DNA from 2 places in the Streptomyces sp. NPDC047315 genome. Region 2 is predicted to be linked to the other one. Evidence: riboswitches for the same ligand, from Rfam matches in the RefSeq annotation. Region 2 holds a riboswitch; the other holds the start of a gene.
What was found. Region 2 has a riboswitch for glycine ahead of gcvP (aminomethyl-transferring glycine dehydrogenase). Riboswitches for the same ligand answer to the same signal wherever they lie in the genome.

Region 1: linked by a shared signal. The riboswitch ahead of gcvT (glycine cleavage system aminomethyltransferase GcvT) and the one ahead of gcvP (aminomethyl-transferring glycine dehydrogenase) in region 2 are both predicted to bind glycine.

Annotation. Positions count from the first base shown of each region.
Region 1 covers NZ_JBEYTZ010000011.1:74,082-81,146, reverse strand. The annotation lists gene ABZ842_RS15165 (L-serine ammonia-lyase) at 1-868, opposite strand, end outside; gene glyA (serine hydroxymethyltransferase) at 1,050-2,309, opposite strand; gene gcvH (glycine cleavage system protein GcvH) at 2,371-2,748, opposite strand; gene gcvT (glycine cleavage system aminomethyltransferase GcvT) at 2,908-4,035, opposite strand; glycine riboswitch at 4,204-4,297, opposite strand; gene ABZ842_RS15145 (AAA family ATPase) at 4,531-5,310, shown strand; gene ABZ842_RS15140 (enhanced serine sensitivity protein SseB) at 5,366-6,154, shown strand; gene ABZ842_RS15135 (enhanced serine sensitivity protein SseB C-terminal domain-containing protein) at 6,400-7,065, shown strand, end outside.
Region 2 covers NZ_JBEYTZ010000071.1:2,155-9,219, reverse strand. The annotation lists gene ABZ842_RS38130 (MerR family transcriptional regulator) at 142-687, shown strand; gene ABZ842_RS38125 (DNA polymerase IV) at 762-2,288, shown strand; gene ABZ842_RS38120 (PRC-barrel domain-containing protein) at 2,171-2,581, opposite strand; glycine riboswitch at 2,707-2,804, shown strand; gene gcvP (aminomethyl-transferring glycine dehydrogenase) at 2,988-5,870, shown strand; gene ABZ842_RS38110 (DUF5999 family protein) at 5,992-6,189, opposite strand; gene ABZ842_RS38105 (hypothetical protein) at 6,508-7,065, opposite strand, start outside.

The DNA of each region.
Region 1 (7,065 bases), on a different contig from region 2:
CGCCGTTGGTCGGGGCGGTCACCACCCGGCCGCCCGCTGCGTTCTCCTCGTTCACCGCCATCGCGTAGAGGGTGATCCACTCCATCGCGCGGGCCAGCGGGTCGCCCTCGGCGCGCAGTTGGCGGGCGGTGTTGGCGGCGCGGCGGCGGACCTTGAGGCCGCCGGGGAGGATGCCCTCGCGGGTCATGCCGCGCGTCACGCAGGACTGCATCACCCGCCAGATCTCCAGCAGGCCGACGCGGATCTCGTCCTCGGTGCGCCACGCCTTCTCGTTCTCCAGCATCAGTGAAGAGATGGAGAGTCCGGTCTCCTTGGTGAGCCGCAGCAGCTCGTCGCCGGTGCGGAAGGGGTACTTCAGCACGGTGTCGTCGAGCTTGATGCGGTCCTCGCCGACCGCGTCCTCGTCGACGACGAAGCCGCCGCCGACCGAGTAGTACGTCTTCTCCAGCACGGTCGCGCCCTCGGCGTCGTACGCCGTGATCGTCATGCCGTTCGCGTGGTACGGCAGCGCCTTGCGGCGGTGCAGGACCAGGTCCTCGTCGGCGTCGAAGGCGATCTCGTGCGCCCCGAGGAGGTTCAGCCGGCCCGCCGCCCTGATCGTCGCCACGCGCTCGTCGGCGCCCTCGACGTCGACCGTGCGCGGGGAGGCGCCCTCCAGGCCCAGCAGCACCGCCTTGGGGGTGCCGTGGCCGTGGCCGGTGGCGCCCAGGGAGCCGAAGAGCTCGGCGCGGACCGCGGTGGTGTGGGCGAGCAGGCCCTCGTTCTTCAACCGCCGGGCGAACATCCGGGCCGCACGCATCGGGCCGACCGTGTGCGAGCTGGACGGGCCGATGCCGATCGAGAACAGGTCGAAGACCGAGATGGCCACGGAGAACTCCTAGCGGGTTGGTAGACGCCGTTGTCTGCCGGCAGTGCAGGCGGTGCAGAGCGGTGCGGGCGGTGCGTGTGGGACGGATGCGGAGGAAGGGGCGGGGGGTGACGTACGAGCGGGGGCACCGGCTCACCGTTCAGTGTGCGCGATGCCCCCGCACCTCGTACAAACGTACGGGTTACAGGCCGGGGTACAGCGGGTGCTTCGCCGCCAGCGCCGAGACCCGATCACGCAGCGCCGCCGCGTCGTACGACGGCTTCAGCGCCTCCGCGATCACGTCCGCGACCTCGCGGAAGTCCTCCTCGCCGAAGCCGCGGGTGGCCAGCGCCGGGGTACCGATCCGCAGGCCCGAGGTAACCATCGGGGGCCGCGGGTCGTTCGGGACGGCGTTGCGGTTGACCGTGATGCCGACCTCGTGGAGCCGGTCCTCGGCCTGCTGCCCGTCCAGCTCGGAGTCGCGCAGGTCCACCAGGACCAGGTGCACGTCCGTGCCGCCCGACAGCACCGATACGCCGTGCTCGGTGACGTCCTCGCGGACCAGCCGCTCGGCGAGGATCCGCGCGCCGTCCAGGGTGCGCTGCTGGCGCTCCTTGAACTCCTCGGACGCGGCGACCTTGAAGGAGACCGCCTTCGCCGCGATGACGTGCTCCAGCGGGCCGCCCTGCTGGCCGGGGAAGACCGCGGAGTTGATCTTCTTCGCCAGCTCGGCGGTGGAGAGGATCACGCCGCCGCGGGGGCCGCCCAGCGTCTTGTGCGTGGTCGTGGTCACGACGTGGGCGTGCGGCACCGGGTTCGGGTGCAGCCCGGCCGCCACCAGGCCCGCGAAGTGGGCCATGTCGACCATCAGGTACGCGCCGACCTCGTCCGCGATCCGGCGGAAGGCGGCGAAGTCCAGCTGGCGCGGGTACGCGGACCAGCCGGCCACGATCAGCTTCGGGCGGGACTCCTTGGCCAGCTTCTCGACCTCGGCCATGTCGACCTGACCGGTGGCGTCGTCCACGTGGTAGGCGACCACGTCGTAGAGCTTGCCGGAGAAGTTGATCTTCATGCCGTGGGTCAGGTGCCCGCCGTGGGCGAGGTTCAGACCCATGATCGTGTCGCCCGGCTTCAGCAGCGCGAACATCGCCGCCGCGTTGGCCTGGGCGCCCGAGTGCGGCTGCACGTTGGCGTGCTCGGCGCCGAAGAGCTCCTTGATGCGGTCGATCGCGATCTGCTCGACCACGTCGACGTGCTCGCAGCCGCCGTAGTAGCGGCGGCCGGGGTAGCCCTCGGCGTACTTGTTGGTCAGGACCGAACCCTGGGCCTCCATGACCGCGACCGGAGCGAAGTTCTCCGAGGCGATCATCTCCAGGGTCGACTGCTGTCGGTGGAGCTCGGCGTCGACGGCGGCGGCGACGTCCGGGTCCAGCTCGTGGAGAGGGGTGTTGAGAAGCGACATGTGTGAGTCCCTGTGTCCCTTGATCCCTGTGTGCTGTCTGTGGTCGTACGGAGTGTGACCGTCAGCCCGCGGCGAACGCGGCGTACTCGTCGGCCGTGAGCAGCTCGTCCTGCTCGCCGGTAACCCGCACCTTGAACAGCCAGCCGCCCTCGAAGGGGGCGCTGTTCACCAACGACGGGTCGTCGACGACGTTCTGGTTGATCTCCGTGACCTCCCCCGACACCGGCGAGTACAGGTCGCTGACGGACTTGGTGGACTCCAGCTCGCCGCAGGACTCGCCCGCGGTGACGTCGTCGCCCACCGCGGGGAGCTGGGCGAAGACGACGTCACCGAGCGCGTTCGCGGCGAACTCGGTGATCCCGACCGTCGACACGCCGTCCTCGGCGGCCGACAGCCACTCGTGCTCCTTGCTGTAACGCAGCTGCTGGGGGTTGCTCATGACCTGAATTCTCCTGTATGCGGAAAGGGCGGATGGACGGACGGGCGGCGCACTGACGTGCCGCTGGTCACTTCCCGTGGCCGGGCAGGACAGCCGCCGAAGGGAACGAGAGGGGAATGGGGGCGCAGGGGGGCGGAGGGGGGCGGAGGGGGCCGTGGCTCACTTCTGGCGACGGTAGAAGGGGAGCGCCACGACCTCGTACGGCTCGTGCGCGCCCCGGATGTCGACCGCGACGCCCGCCGTCCCCGGCTCCGCGTGCGCCGCGTCGACGTACGCCATCGCGATCGGCTTGCCGAGGGTCGGGGACGGCGCGCCGGAGGTGACCTCGCCGATCACCGCGCCGTCGGCGACCACCGGATAGCCGGCGCGGGGCACCCGCCGGCCCTCGGCGACCAGGCCGACCAGCTTGCGCGGCGGCGCGGACTCGGCGCGCGCGGCGGCCTCGGTCAGCGCGGCGCGCCCCACGAAGTCGCCCTCCTTCTCGAACTTCACGACCCGGCCGAGACCTGCGTCGAACGGGGTGAGCGCGGTCGTCAGCTCGTGCCCGTACAGCGGCATGCCCGCCTCCAGGCGCAGGGTGTCCCGGCAGGACAGCCCGGCCGGCACCAGGCCCACGGGCGCCCCGGCCTCGGTCAGCGCCCGCCACAGCTCCTCGGCGTGCTCCGGCGCGACGAAGAGTTCGAAGCCGTCCTCGCCGGTGTAGCCGGTGCGGGCGATCAGCGCGGGCACGCCCGCGACCGTGCCCGGCAGGCCCGCGTAGTACTTCAGGCTGTCGAGGTCGGCGTCGGTGACGGACTTCATGATGCCGGGGGACGCCGGGCCCTGGACGGCGATCAGGGCGTACGCGTCGCGGTCGTCGCGCACCTCGGCGTCGAAGCCCGCGGAGCGCTCGACGAGGGCGTCGAGGACGATCTGGGCGTTGCCCGCGTTCGCGACGACCATGTACTCCGCACCCCCGGTGCGGTACACGATCAGGTCGTCGAGGATGCCGCCGTCCTCGCGGCAGATCATCGTGTAACGGGCGCGGCCGGCGCCGACGGTGGAGATGTTGCCGACCAGGGCGTGGTCCAGCAGGGCGGCGGCCTGCGGGCCGGTGACGGTGATCTCGCCCATGTGGGAGAGGTCGAAGAGCCCCGCGGCGGTGCGCACGGCGTTGTGCTCGTCGCGCTCGCTGCCGTACCGCAGCGGCATGTCCCAGCCGGCGAAGTCGGTCATGGTGGCGCCCAGCGAGCGGTGCAGCGCGTCGAGGGCGGTGCGGCGGGGGGCGGTGTTCGCGGACGGGCTCATGGACGCTTCTCCCAGGACATGACGGAAACACATGACGACGAGGACGATCCTCCCCATCTGTCATCGGAACCTGAGAGGTTCGTCGCGATCGTACGTACTGATGGGCGTACGGTCGTGACTTGCACCTTGGGTGGAGCCGGCTGATGCGGCCCGCTTTTCAGATCTGCCTCGTCGCACGCGGTACGGGGCCTGAGAGATTCAAGGGAGGAACTTGCTCCTTCGGCGCCCGGCGGACGTGCCGGGACTCTCCCGCGTGGATTCAAGCGGCCGGTATGCAGTTGGCGCGCACATCATTGCACGCGCGGGCGGGAAGGGGGAGTGCGGACCTGATCGTCCGCGGTCCCGTGCGTTCCGGAGCGCGCCCGGAGCGCATCCGGACCGGCGCGCAACACCGGGCGCGGTGGATCACCGAAGAAATCAGTGGCGGCGAATTACCATTTCTTTACGCTCCATGGGCATGTGTGTGGGTGACCTGAACCGGGGGAGGAGGGTGTGATGACGTTGCAGCACTCCGGTGCCTACGCCAACACCGCGGGGGTGCCCGCACAGCCACAGGTGCCCGTGCGGGAGCGGGTGGGGGAGCCAGCGCCGCCGACACCGGCACCGGCACCGGCTGCGGTTTCGGAAGCATCCGCCCCACGAGACCTACAGGACCTACGGGACCTACAGGATCTACGAGACCTACGGGGCCGCTCGGGGCGCAGCCCGCGCTCACTCACCTTTGCGGCGGGCGACGTCGTCGTGGTCTCCGGGCTCCCCGGCAGCGGCAAGTCCACCCTGATCAGACGCACGTTCCGGGGCCCGCGCATCGACTCCCAGGACACCCGCGACCGCTGGGACACGGCGATGCCGCACTTCCTGCCGTACGCCCTGTACCGCCCCTTCGTCCGCGTCGCGCACTACGCCGGGCTGCGCAAGGCGCTGCGCTCGGGCCGCAGCGTCGTCGTCCACGACTGCGGCACCCAGGCGTGGGTGCGCCGCTGGCTCGCCCGCCAGGCCCGGCGGCGCGGCACGGGCCTGCATCTGTTCCTGCTGGACGTCCCGCCCGAGGTGGCCCGGGAGGGCCAGCGCGAGCGCGGACGCGGAGTCTCCGGTTACGCCTTCGCGCGCCACCGCCGGGCCGCCGGCCGGCTGATCGCGGACGCGGAGGCCGGTGTCGTCCCGCCCGGCTGCGCCTCCGTGACCCTGCTCGACCGCCCGGCAGCCACGACCCTCACCCGCATCGCCTTCCGCGGCGCACAGCCGGCGCGCGGCGGCGAGGTGGACACCCCCTAGAGTCTTTGCGGTCGAGTCGGGGAGAGGCCGGGGAGAGGTGCGGAGCGGGATGGGCATGACGGGACCGATGGAGCTGCTGGAGACGGGCGCGTGGCCCGCGAACGAGTTGGAGCGGGCGCTCGCCGCTTCGCTGGGCGACCCCGGGGCGGGCGCACGGCTCGTCGAGGTGTTGGGCCGCAGTGAGATATGGGTGCCGCTGCCGCAGGGCGGCGCCCCGGACAGCCGCGAGCTCGACCTGCCGATGATGGAGATCGACGGCGCCGCGTACGTACCGGTGTTCAGCTCCGAGCAGCAGTACCGCAGCTGCGTCGGCGACTACGTCTCGTACGTCGTCGCGCCGGCGCGGGAGTTCGCCCGCGGACTCCAGCCGCAGGTGGGCATCGCGGTGAACCCGGGCGGCACGGTCGGCGTCCCGCTGCCGCCGCCCGCGGTCGCGGAGCTGTGCCGCGACGGCCGGCCTCCGCTCGGGGACGCGCTCCCCGGCGGCGACCTCGGCGCCGGCTCGGCGAGCGGCGGCCGGGTGCGGCTGTTCGAGCCGGACTGGCAGGAGGACCCGGTGGAGTTCCTGAGCGTCGCATCGGAGGAGTTCCAGGGCGCGGGCGTGGTGATGACCGCGCGTCGGGCGCTGGCCTCGATCGAGGGCGGCGACCCGTCGCTCTTCATCGGCGTCCAGCTCTCCGCGTGGGGGCCCGCCGAGCAGTCCGCCCCGCTCGACGCGCTGGGGCGCGCCCTCGGCCGCGTCCAGGCACCCTGGCCGGTGAACCTGGTCCTGCTGGACGTCGCACAGGACCCGGTGGGCGAGTGGATGCTGGCGAAGGTCCGCCCCTTCTACGAGCGGCGGTAGCGGCGTCACGGGCCGACGCGGGGGCGCGGGCGGACGCCGGGCTCCACACGGGTGGACACAGCGCTTCCACGAGCGGATGGCGGGCCCCGTGGGCGGCTCCGCGGGCCCGACGCGGGTGAAGCACCCGAGAGGGGCCGCGTGCTGTCGGGCGTCCCGTTTAAGCTGGCTCCGTCACCACCGGTTGTTCCACGGGGCGAGCAGCGGGGCAGGTTCGAGACAGGGTCGGCACGAAGGGGCGGAACAGGGTGAGCGCGTCAGGCACCGCGGCGACCGGGCAGATCGAGCACATGCTCCGCCAGGTGACCCCCGGACGGTACGACGCGTACGAGGCGCTGCTCCAGGCGCTCGCCGACCCGAGCGCCGGACGCATCTGGATGCTCCTGTGGCACGGCCGCCCCGGCTCCCCCGACGCCCAGTACGGAAACCTGGAGGTCGACGGCGTCGGCTACGCCCCCGCCGTCACCTCCGCCCAGGAGCTCTCCGTCTCCGGCTGGAACCGCGCCCACGAGGTCGTCACCGGGCTCGACGCGGCCCGCGCCCTCTTCCCCGACCGTTGGGGCATCTGGCTGAACCCGCACGCGCCCGGCGGCGGCGTCGGCATCCCCTGGCCCGACCTGCGCAGGATCGTCACCGGCCTCGACCGGATGCCCGCGGGGCCGCTGCGGCTGTCCGAGCCCGCCCTGGAGATCCCGCACTTCTACGCACTGCTGTCGCGCAACGCGCACCACACGCCCGCGGTGCGCTCGCTGCGCCGCGCCTGGGTGCAACCCGCGCTGGGCGCCCCGTACCTGGCCATCGGCCTCGACCTGTACGACACCGGCCGGCAGTCCGTGGACGCGGTGCGGGCGATGATGCAGCAGTCCATCACGGCGGTGCCCGAGGGGCTCCCGGTGTCGACGGTGGCGCTGTCG
Region 2 (7,065 bases):
TATCACTCGGCGTGGCGAGCGCGGCGATCGTTGACGCACCCCTGGCGACTGCCTACCGTCGAGTCGGCAGGTCAAGGACGGAGGGTCGGCGTGAGAAGCAGCGGCGACGGTGCGGTTGGGGGCGTCCCCGGACGGAGTCCGGTGGAAGGCGGACCGTATCCGCTCCAGCGGGGTGCGGTCGAGGCGGAGCCGGAGACGGTGGGGTACCGGGGGCCGACGGCCTGTGCAGCGGCCGGGATCACCTATCGACAGCTCGACTACTGGGCGCGCACCGGTCTGGTGGAGCCCAGCGTCCGCCCGGCGTACGGATCGGGCACCCAGCGGCTCTACAGCTTCCGCGACGTCGTCGTGCTGAAGATCGTCAAGCGTTTCCTCGACACCGGTGTGGCGCTCCAGAACATCCGAGCCGCCGTGCAGCACCTGCGTGAGCGGGGTTTCGCCGATCTTGAGCGGATGACGCTGATGAGCGACGGGGCGACGGTCTACGAGTGCACCTCGCCGGACGAGGTCGTCGATCTGCTCCAGGGCGGACAGGGCGTCTTCGGCATCGCGGTGGGGGTGGTGTGGCGGGACGTCGAGGTCGCGCTCGGTCAGCTGCACGGCGAGCGCATCGACACCGGCGAGACCCTGATCGGCAACAACCCCGCCGACGAACTGGCCCGCCGCAGGCGGGACCGGGCAGGCTGACCCTGGCTCCCGCGCCCGGCGCGGCACGGCAGCCCTGCCGGGCGCTGTCAGTGGCATGAGGCAGCATCGGAGGCGTGAGAGCCGCTCCGACGATCCTGCATCTGGACATGGATGCCTTCTTCGCCGCCGCCGAGCAGGCGGCGAAGCCGAGCCTGCGCGGGAAGCCGGTCATCGTCGGAGGGCTGGGCCCGCGCGGCGTGGTGGCCACGGCGTCGTACGAGGCGCGGGTCTTCGGGGTGCACTCCGCGATGCCGATGGCGCAGGCCCGCCGCCTCGCGCCGAACGCGGCGTATCTGGTGCCGCGGTTCGCCTTCTACCGTTCCATCAGCGAGCAGGTCATGCGGCTGCTCGGCGAGCTCTCCCCGCTGGTGGAGCCGCTGAGCCTGGACGAGGCGTTCGTGGACCTGGAGGCCGCGGGGGCGGCCCGGGACGCGGCGTCGGCGCGGGCGGCCGGCGAGCGGCTGCGCGCGGACATCCTGGCGGTCACCGGGCTGACCGGGTCCGTGGGGCTGGCCGGGTCGAAGATGCTCGCCAAGATCGCCTCCGAGCGGGCCAAGCCGGACGGGCTCGTCCTCATCGAGCCGGGCACCGAGCGCGAGCTGTTGGGGCCCCTCTCGGTGCGGATCCTGCCCGGCGTGGGGCCGGCCACCGGTGAGCACCTGCGCCGCGGCGGGATCACCACCTGCGCGGAGTTGGTGCAGGCGGGCGAGGACGAGTTGGTGCGGCTGGTGGGCAAGGCCCACGGGACCGGGCTGTACCGGATGGCCCTCGGGCACGACGACCGGCCCGTGGTCGCCGAGCGCGACACGAAGTCCGTGTCGGTGGAGGACACCTTCGACGTGGACCTGCACGACCGGGTGCGGATCCGCGTCGAGGTCGAGCGGCTGGCCGACCGGTGCGTACAGCGGCTGCGGGCGTCCGGGCACTCGGGTCGCACCATCGTCTTGAAGGTGCGGCGGTACGACTTCTCCACGCTGACCCGCTCCGAGACGCTCCGCGGGCCGACGGACGACCCGACGGTGGTCCGGGAGGCGGCGGCGCGGCTCCTGGAGGCGGTGGACACCACCGGCGGCGTCCGGCTCCTCGGCGTGGGGGTGTCGGGGCTCGCGGACTACACGCAGGAGGACCTGTTCGCCCAGGCCGCCAGCGCCCGGGCGGCCGGGGTCGGTGCCGGTGCCGGTGCGAGCGGTGTTGGGCAGTCGCAGGAGAACGGGGCCGGTGGGTCCGCCGCGCCGCACCGGGACGGGGCGGGCGAGGGCGACTCGGCCGGGGGCGGACCGGCCGAAGCGGAGGCTTCCGTACGCCAGTGGCCCGCCGGGCAGGACGTACGGCACGCCGTGTACGGCGCGGGGTGGGTGCAGGGGAGCGGGGTCGGGCGGGTCACCGTGCGGTTCGAGGTGCCCCAGGGCGCACCGGGGCGGGTGCGGACGTTCCGCGTGGACGATCCGGACCTCGCACCGTCCGAGCCGTTGCCGCTGGTGGATCAGCCGTCGTCGCCGGCGGACCTGTCCGGAGCGGACGGGGCCGACGGAGCGGACGGAGCTGAGGAAGGGGGAGAGGCGGGGGGCGCTTCCGGGGGGAGAGAGAGTTCGAGCCCGTAGTGGTGGTAGAGCTGGAGTTCTTGTTCGGGGGAGAGGTGGCGGCCCACCCCGAAGTCCGGCGCGCCCTTGATCAGGGAGCGCTCGTAGGGGACGCGGAGCGCGTTGTCGACGACGGTGCTCGGTTCGAGGGGGACGAACGCGTCCCGGCTGAACAGCCCCGTGCGGACGGCGGCCCATTCGGGTGACCCCGTCGCGTCGTCCAGGTACACCTCGTCGACCGTCCCTATCTTCACCCCGTCGCGGTCGAAAGCCTTGCGCCCGATCAGGCTGCGCGGATCGATGTCGGTCTGCACGGTCCCTCCAGAGGGTCGCAACTGCTGCCTAAGGCTTACGAAAGGGCACATCGCGGGCGTCGGCCACTCGGGCGATCACATGATCGAGCCGGCAAGGGGTGCGCTGGTAGGCTGGCAGCGGCTGCTGACCCCGTGCGGGAGAGTCCACCGGCAAGGTCGCCGGCGGCGCCGAAGGAGCAAATCCTCCCCGGAATCTCTCAGGCACCTGTACCGCACGGACGAGGTCACTCTGGAAAGTAGAGCGGGCGTCGGACGGCATCCGCTCTCACCGACGGTGAAAGCCGGCGCGCCCGAAAACGGGCGGGCCGGTGAAGCTCTCAGGTTGAGATGACAGAGGGGGAGGCCGTCCAGGGCATCCGCGCCGTGGTGCCCCTCGCAGGTCGCATCAGACCAGGAGGCCGCCTACATGACCGCCAACCGCACCCCGCTCGCGCAGCTGGAGCGAGGCATCCCCTTCGAGCAGCGCCACATAGGGCCCGACGCCGAGGCCCAGGCCAAGATGTTGGCGCAGGTGGGGTACGGCTCGTTGGACGAGCTGACCGCAGCCGCGGTCCCCGACGTCATCAAGAGCGCCGAGGCCCTGGGCCTCCCGCAGGCGCGCACCGAGGCCGAGGTCCTCGCCGAACTGCGCGACCTCGCCGACCGGAACACCGTCATGACGTCGATGATCGGCCTCGGCTACCACGGCACCTTCACCCCGCCGGTCATCCTGCGCAACGTCATGGAGAACCCCTCCTGGTACACCGCCTACACGCCGTACCAGCCGGAGATCTCCCAGGGCCGCCTTGAGGCCCTGCTGAACTTCCAGACGACGGTCGCCGACCTCACCGGCCTGCCCACCTCCGGCGCCTCCCTCCTCGACGAGGCCACGGCCGCCGCCGAAGCCATGTCGCTCGCCCGCCGCGTCGGCAAGGTGAAGGACGGCGTCTTCCTCGTCGACGCCGACGCGCTGCCGCAGACCGTGGCCGTGATCCGCACCCGCGCCGAACCGACCGGCGTCGAGGTCGTCACCGCCGACCTGAGCGACGGCATCCCCGCCGAGATCGCCGAGCGCGGCGTCTTCGGCGTCCTCGTGCAGTACCCGGGCGCCTCCGGGGCCGTACGGGACATCAAGCCCGTCATCGAGGAGGCCCACGGCCTCGGTGCGGTCGTCACCGTCGCCGCCGACCTGCTCGCGCTGACGCTGCTCACCTCCCCCGGGGAGCTCGGCGCCGACATCGCCGTCGGCACCACGCAGCGCTTCGGCGTCCCCATGGGCTTCGGCGGCCCGCACGCCGGCTACATGGCCGTGCGCGAGACGTTCGCCCGCAGCCTGCCGGGACGGCTCGTCGGCGTCTCCGTCGACGCCGACGGGAACAGGGCGTACCGCCTCGCCCTCCAGACCCGCGAACAGCACATCCGCCGCGAGAAGGCCACCAGCAACATCTGCACGGCGCAGGTGCTGCTCGCCGTGATGGCCGGAATGTACGCCGTGTACCACGGTCCGCAGGGGCTGCGCTCCATCGCCGAGCGCACCCACCGCTACGCCGCACTGCTCGCCGCGGGTCTGACGGCCGGCGGGGTCGAGGTGGTCCACGGTGCGTACTTCGACACCGTGACGCTGCGCGTCCCGGGCCGTGCTGCCGACGTGGTCGCCGCCGCGCGCGAGGGCGGGGTCAACCTCCGCCTCGTGGACGACTCCCACGTCTCCGTCGCCTGCGACGAGACCACCACGCGCAGCGCCGTGGCCGCCGTCTGGGCCGCGTTCGGCGTCGAGGCCGACCTCGACGCGCTGGACGCCACCACCTCGGACGCGCTGCCCGACGGCCTGCTGCGGACCGACGAGTACCTGACCCACCCGGTCTTCCACCAGTACCGCTCCGAGACCGCGATGCTGCGCTACCTGCGCCGACTCGCCGACCGGGACTACGCGCTGGACCGCGGCATGATCCCGCTCGGCTCCTGCACGATGAAGCTGAACGCGACCACCGAGATGGAGCCGGTGACCTGGCCCGAATTCGGCCAGATCCACCCCTTCGCCCCGGTCGACCAGGCCGACGGCTACCTCACCCTCGTGCGGGAGCTGGAGGAGCGACTCGCCGAGGTCACGGGGTACGACAAGGTCTCCCTCCAGCCGAACGCCGGCTCCCAGGGCGAGCTCGCCGGGCTCCTCGCCGTCCGCGCCTACCACCGCGCCAACGGCGACGAGCAGCGCACGGTCTGTCTGATTCCGTCCTCCGCGCACGGCACCAACGCGGCCAGCGCCGTGATGGCCGGCATGAAGGTCGTCGTCGTCAAGACCGCCGACGACGGCGAGGTCGACGTCGACGACCTGACCGCCAAGATAGCGAAGCACCGGGACGAGTTGGCGGTGCTGATGATCACCTACCCGTCCACCCACGGGGTGTTCGAGGAGCACGTCGCCGACATCTGCGCCCAGGTGCACGAGGCCGGCGGGCAGGTGTACGTCGACGGTGCCAACCTCAACGCGCTGGTGGGGCTGGCGAAGCCGGGCGTCTTCGGCGGCGACGTCTCGCACCTGAACCTGCACAAGACCTTCTGCATCCCGCACGGCGGCGGCGGTCCGGGCGTCGGTCCGGTGGCGGTCCGGGCGCACCTCGCCCCGTACCTGCCGAACCACCCCCTCCAGCCGACGGCGGGCCCCGAGACGGGCGTGGGCCCGATTTCGGCCGCCCCCTGGGGCTCGGCGGGCATCCTGCCCATCTCCTGGGCGTACGTGCGGCTGATGGGCGGCGAGGGTCTGAAGCGCGCCACCCAGGTCGCGGTGCTCGCGGCGAACTACGTGGCCAAGCGGCTGGAGCCGCACTACCCGGTGCTGTACACGGGCCCGGCCGGGCTGGTCGCGCACGAGTGCATCGTGGACCTGCGGCCGTTGTCGAAGGCGACCGGCGTCAGCGTCGACGACATCGCCAAGCGGCTGATCGACTACGGCTTCCACGCGCCGACGATGTCCTTCCCGGTCGCCGGGACGCTGATGATCGAGCCCACCGAGAGCGAGGACCTGACCGAGCTCGACCGGTTCTGCGACGCGATGATCGCGATCCGGGCGGAGATCGAGAAGGTCGCTTCGGGCGAGTGGCCCGCGGACGACAACCCGCTGCGGAACGCCCCGCACACCGCGGCTGCGCTGGGCGGGGAGTGGACGCACCCCTACGGCCGTGACGAGGCGGTCTTCCCCGCCGGGGCGAGCGCGGACAAGTACTGGCCGCCGGTGCGGCGCATCGACGGGGCGTTCGGCGACCGGAACCTGGTCTGCTCCTGCCCGCCGCTGGACGAGTACGAGAACTGACGCACGGCCGCCCCGCGGCGTGCATCGGGGCCGGTACGGAGACCTTCTGCGGTCCCGTCCGGCCCCTCTTTCGTCTTTTCTTCTCTCTTCGTACCGCGCCGCGTCCTTTGCTACGTGCCGGCTATGCGGCCGTGCTGGTCTGGAGCGGTCGGTGCGGAGCGATGACCTGACCGTCCGGCAGCAGCTCGCCCGTGTCCTCGAACAGGAGCACTCCGTTGCACAGCAGGCTCCAGCCCTGCTCGGGGTGGTGCGCCAGGAGACGGGCGGCGTCCCTGTCGGCGGAGTCTGACGTCGGGCAGGCTGGTTGGTGCTGGCACATGGCTGGGTTCTCTCGCTCTGGTGTGATGTGTGTCCTGCGGCTAGATGGTGCCGTCATGGCCGTTCCCCCGTATCTGTCGTTCCGCTCCCAGTGTTGCCCCACGGGCGCCGATCCGCAGGGATTTCGCGACAGCTCGTCTTACTCGTGAGGGACGCATCACCCACCTGGATGGTTCAGCTCAACTCGACTGTCCTTTCGGGTGGTTCGCGATGGTCGGAACGGGCTAGTCCGGTGCGGACGGCTGTGCGCCCCGCAACGGGCGAACGGTCGCGGGGCGCACGGCGGGGGGTACGGATCAAGCCGCTCGGGCCGCCCCCTTCAGGCGGGTGAGCCGAGGAGCGGCGCGGGGGTGAGTCGCAGGGTCATCACCGGGAGGAGTTCCGCGACCCGGTACGGCCGGTGGGCGGTGATGCCGGGCGGCGCGGGCGCCAGCGGCATCAGGACGTCGGTGGGCGCGAGGAAGGTCGAGGAGGCGTCGGCCTCCGGATCGCCGTGCAGCCAGAGGGTGAGCATGTAGAGGGCGGGTACGGACAGCAGGCGCGGCTGGAACGGGGTCGAGAACGACTCCGCCTGCCGCAGGGCCAGTTCGGTGGAGCTGAGGTAGGGGCCCTCGAAGAAGTGCGAGAAGGCCCAGCCGTCGGGCGTCAGCAGGGTTTCCGCCGCGGCGACGTTGCGGTCGTCGGCGCGGAGCAGGAAGCGCCACCCCGTGGGACGGGTGCGGGGCCCGGTGTCGTCGGTGACGACCTGGTCCAGCACGTGGAGGGGGAGCGGTGACTCGGGGCTCACGGGTCCCTGGACGGACCTGAGTGCCGGGGTGCGGTCCTCACGGACGGCGGTAGGGGAACTGAGTGCCGCGAGAACGCTGCGGACAGCCGG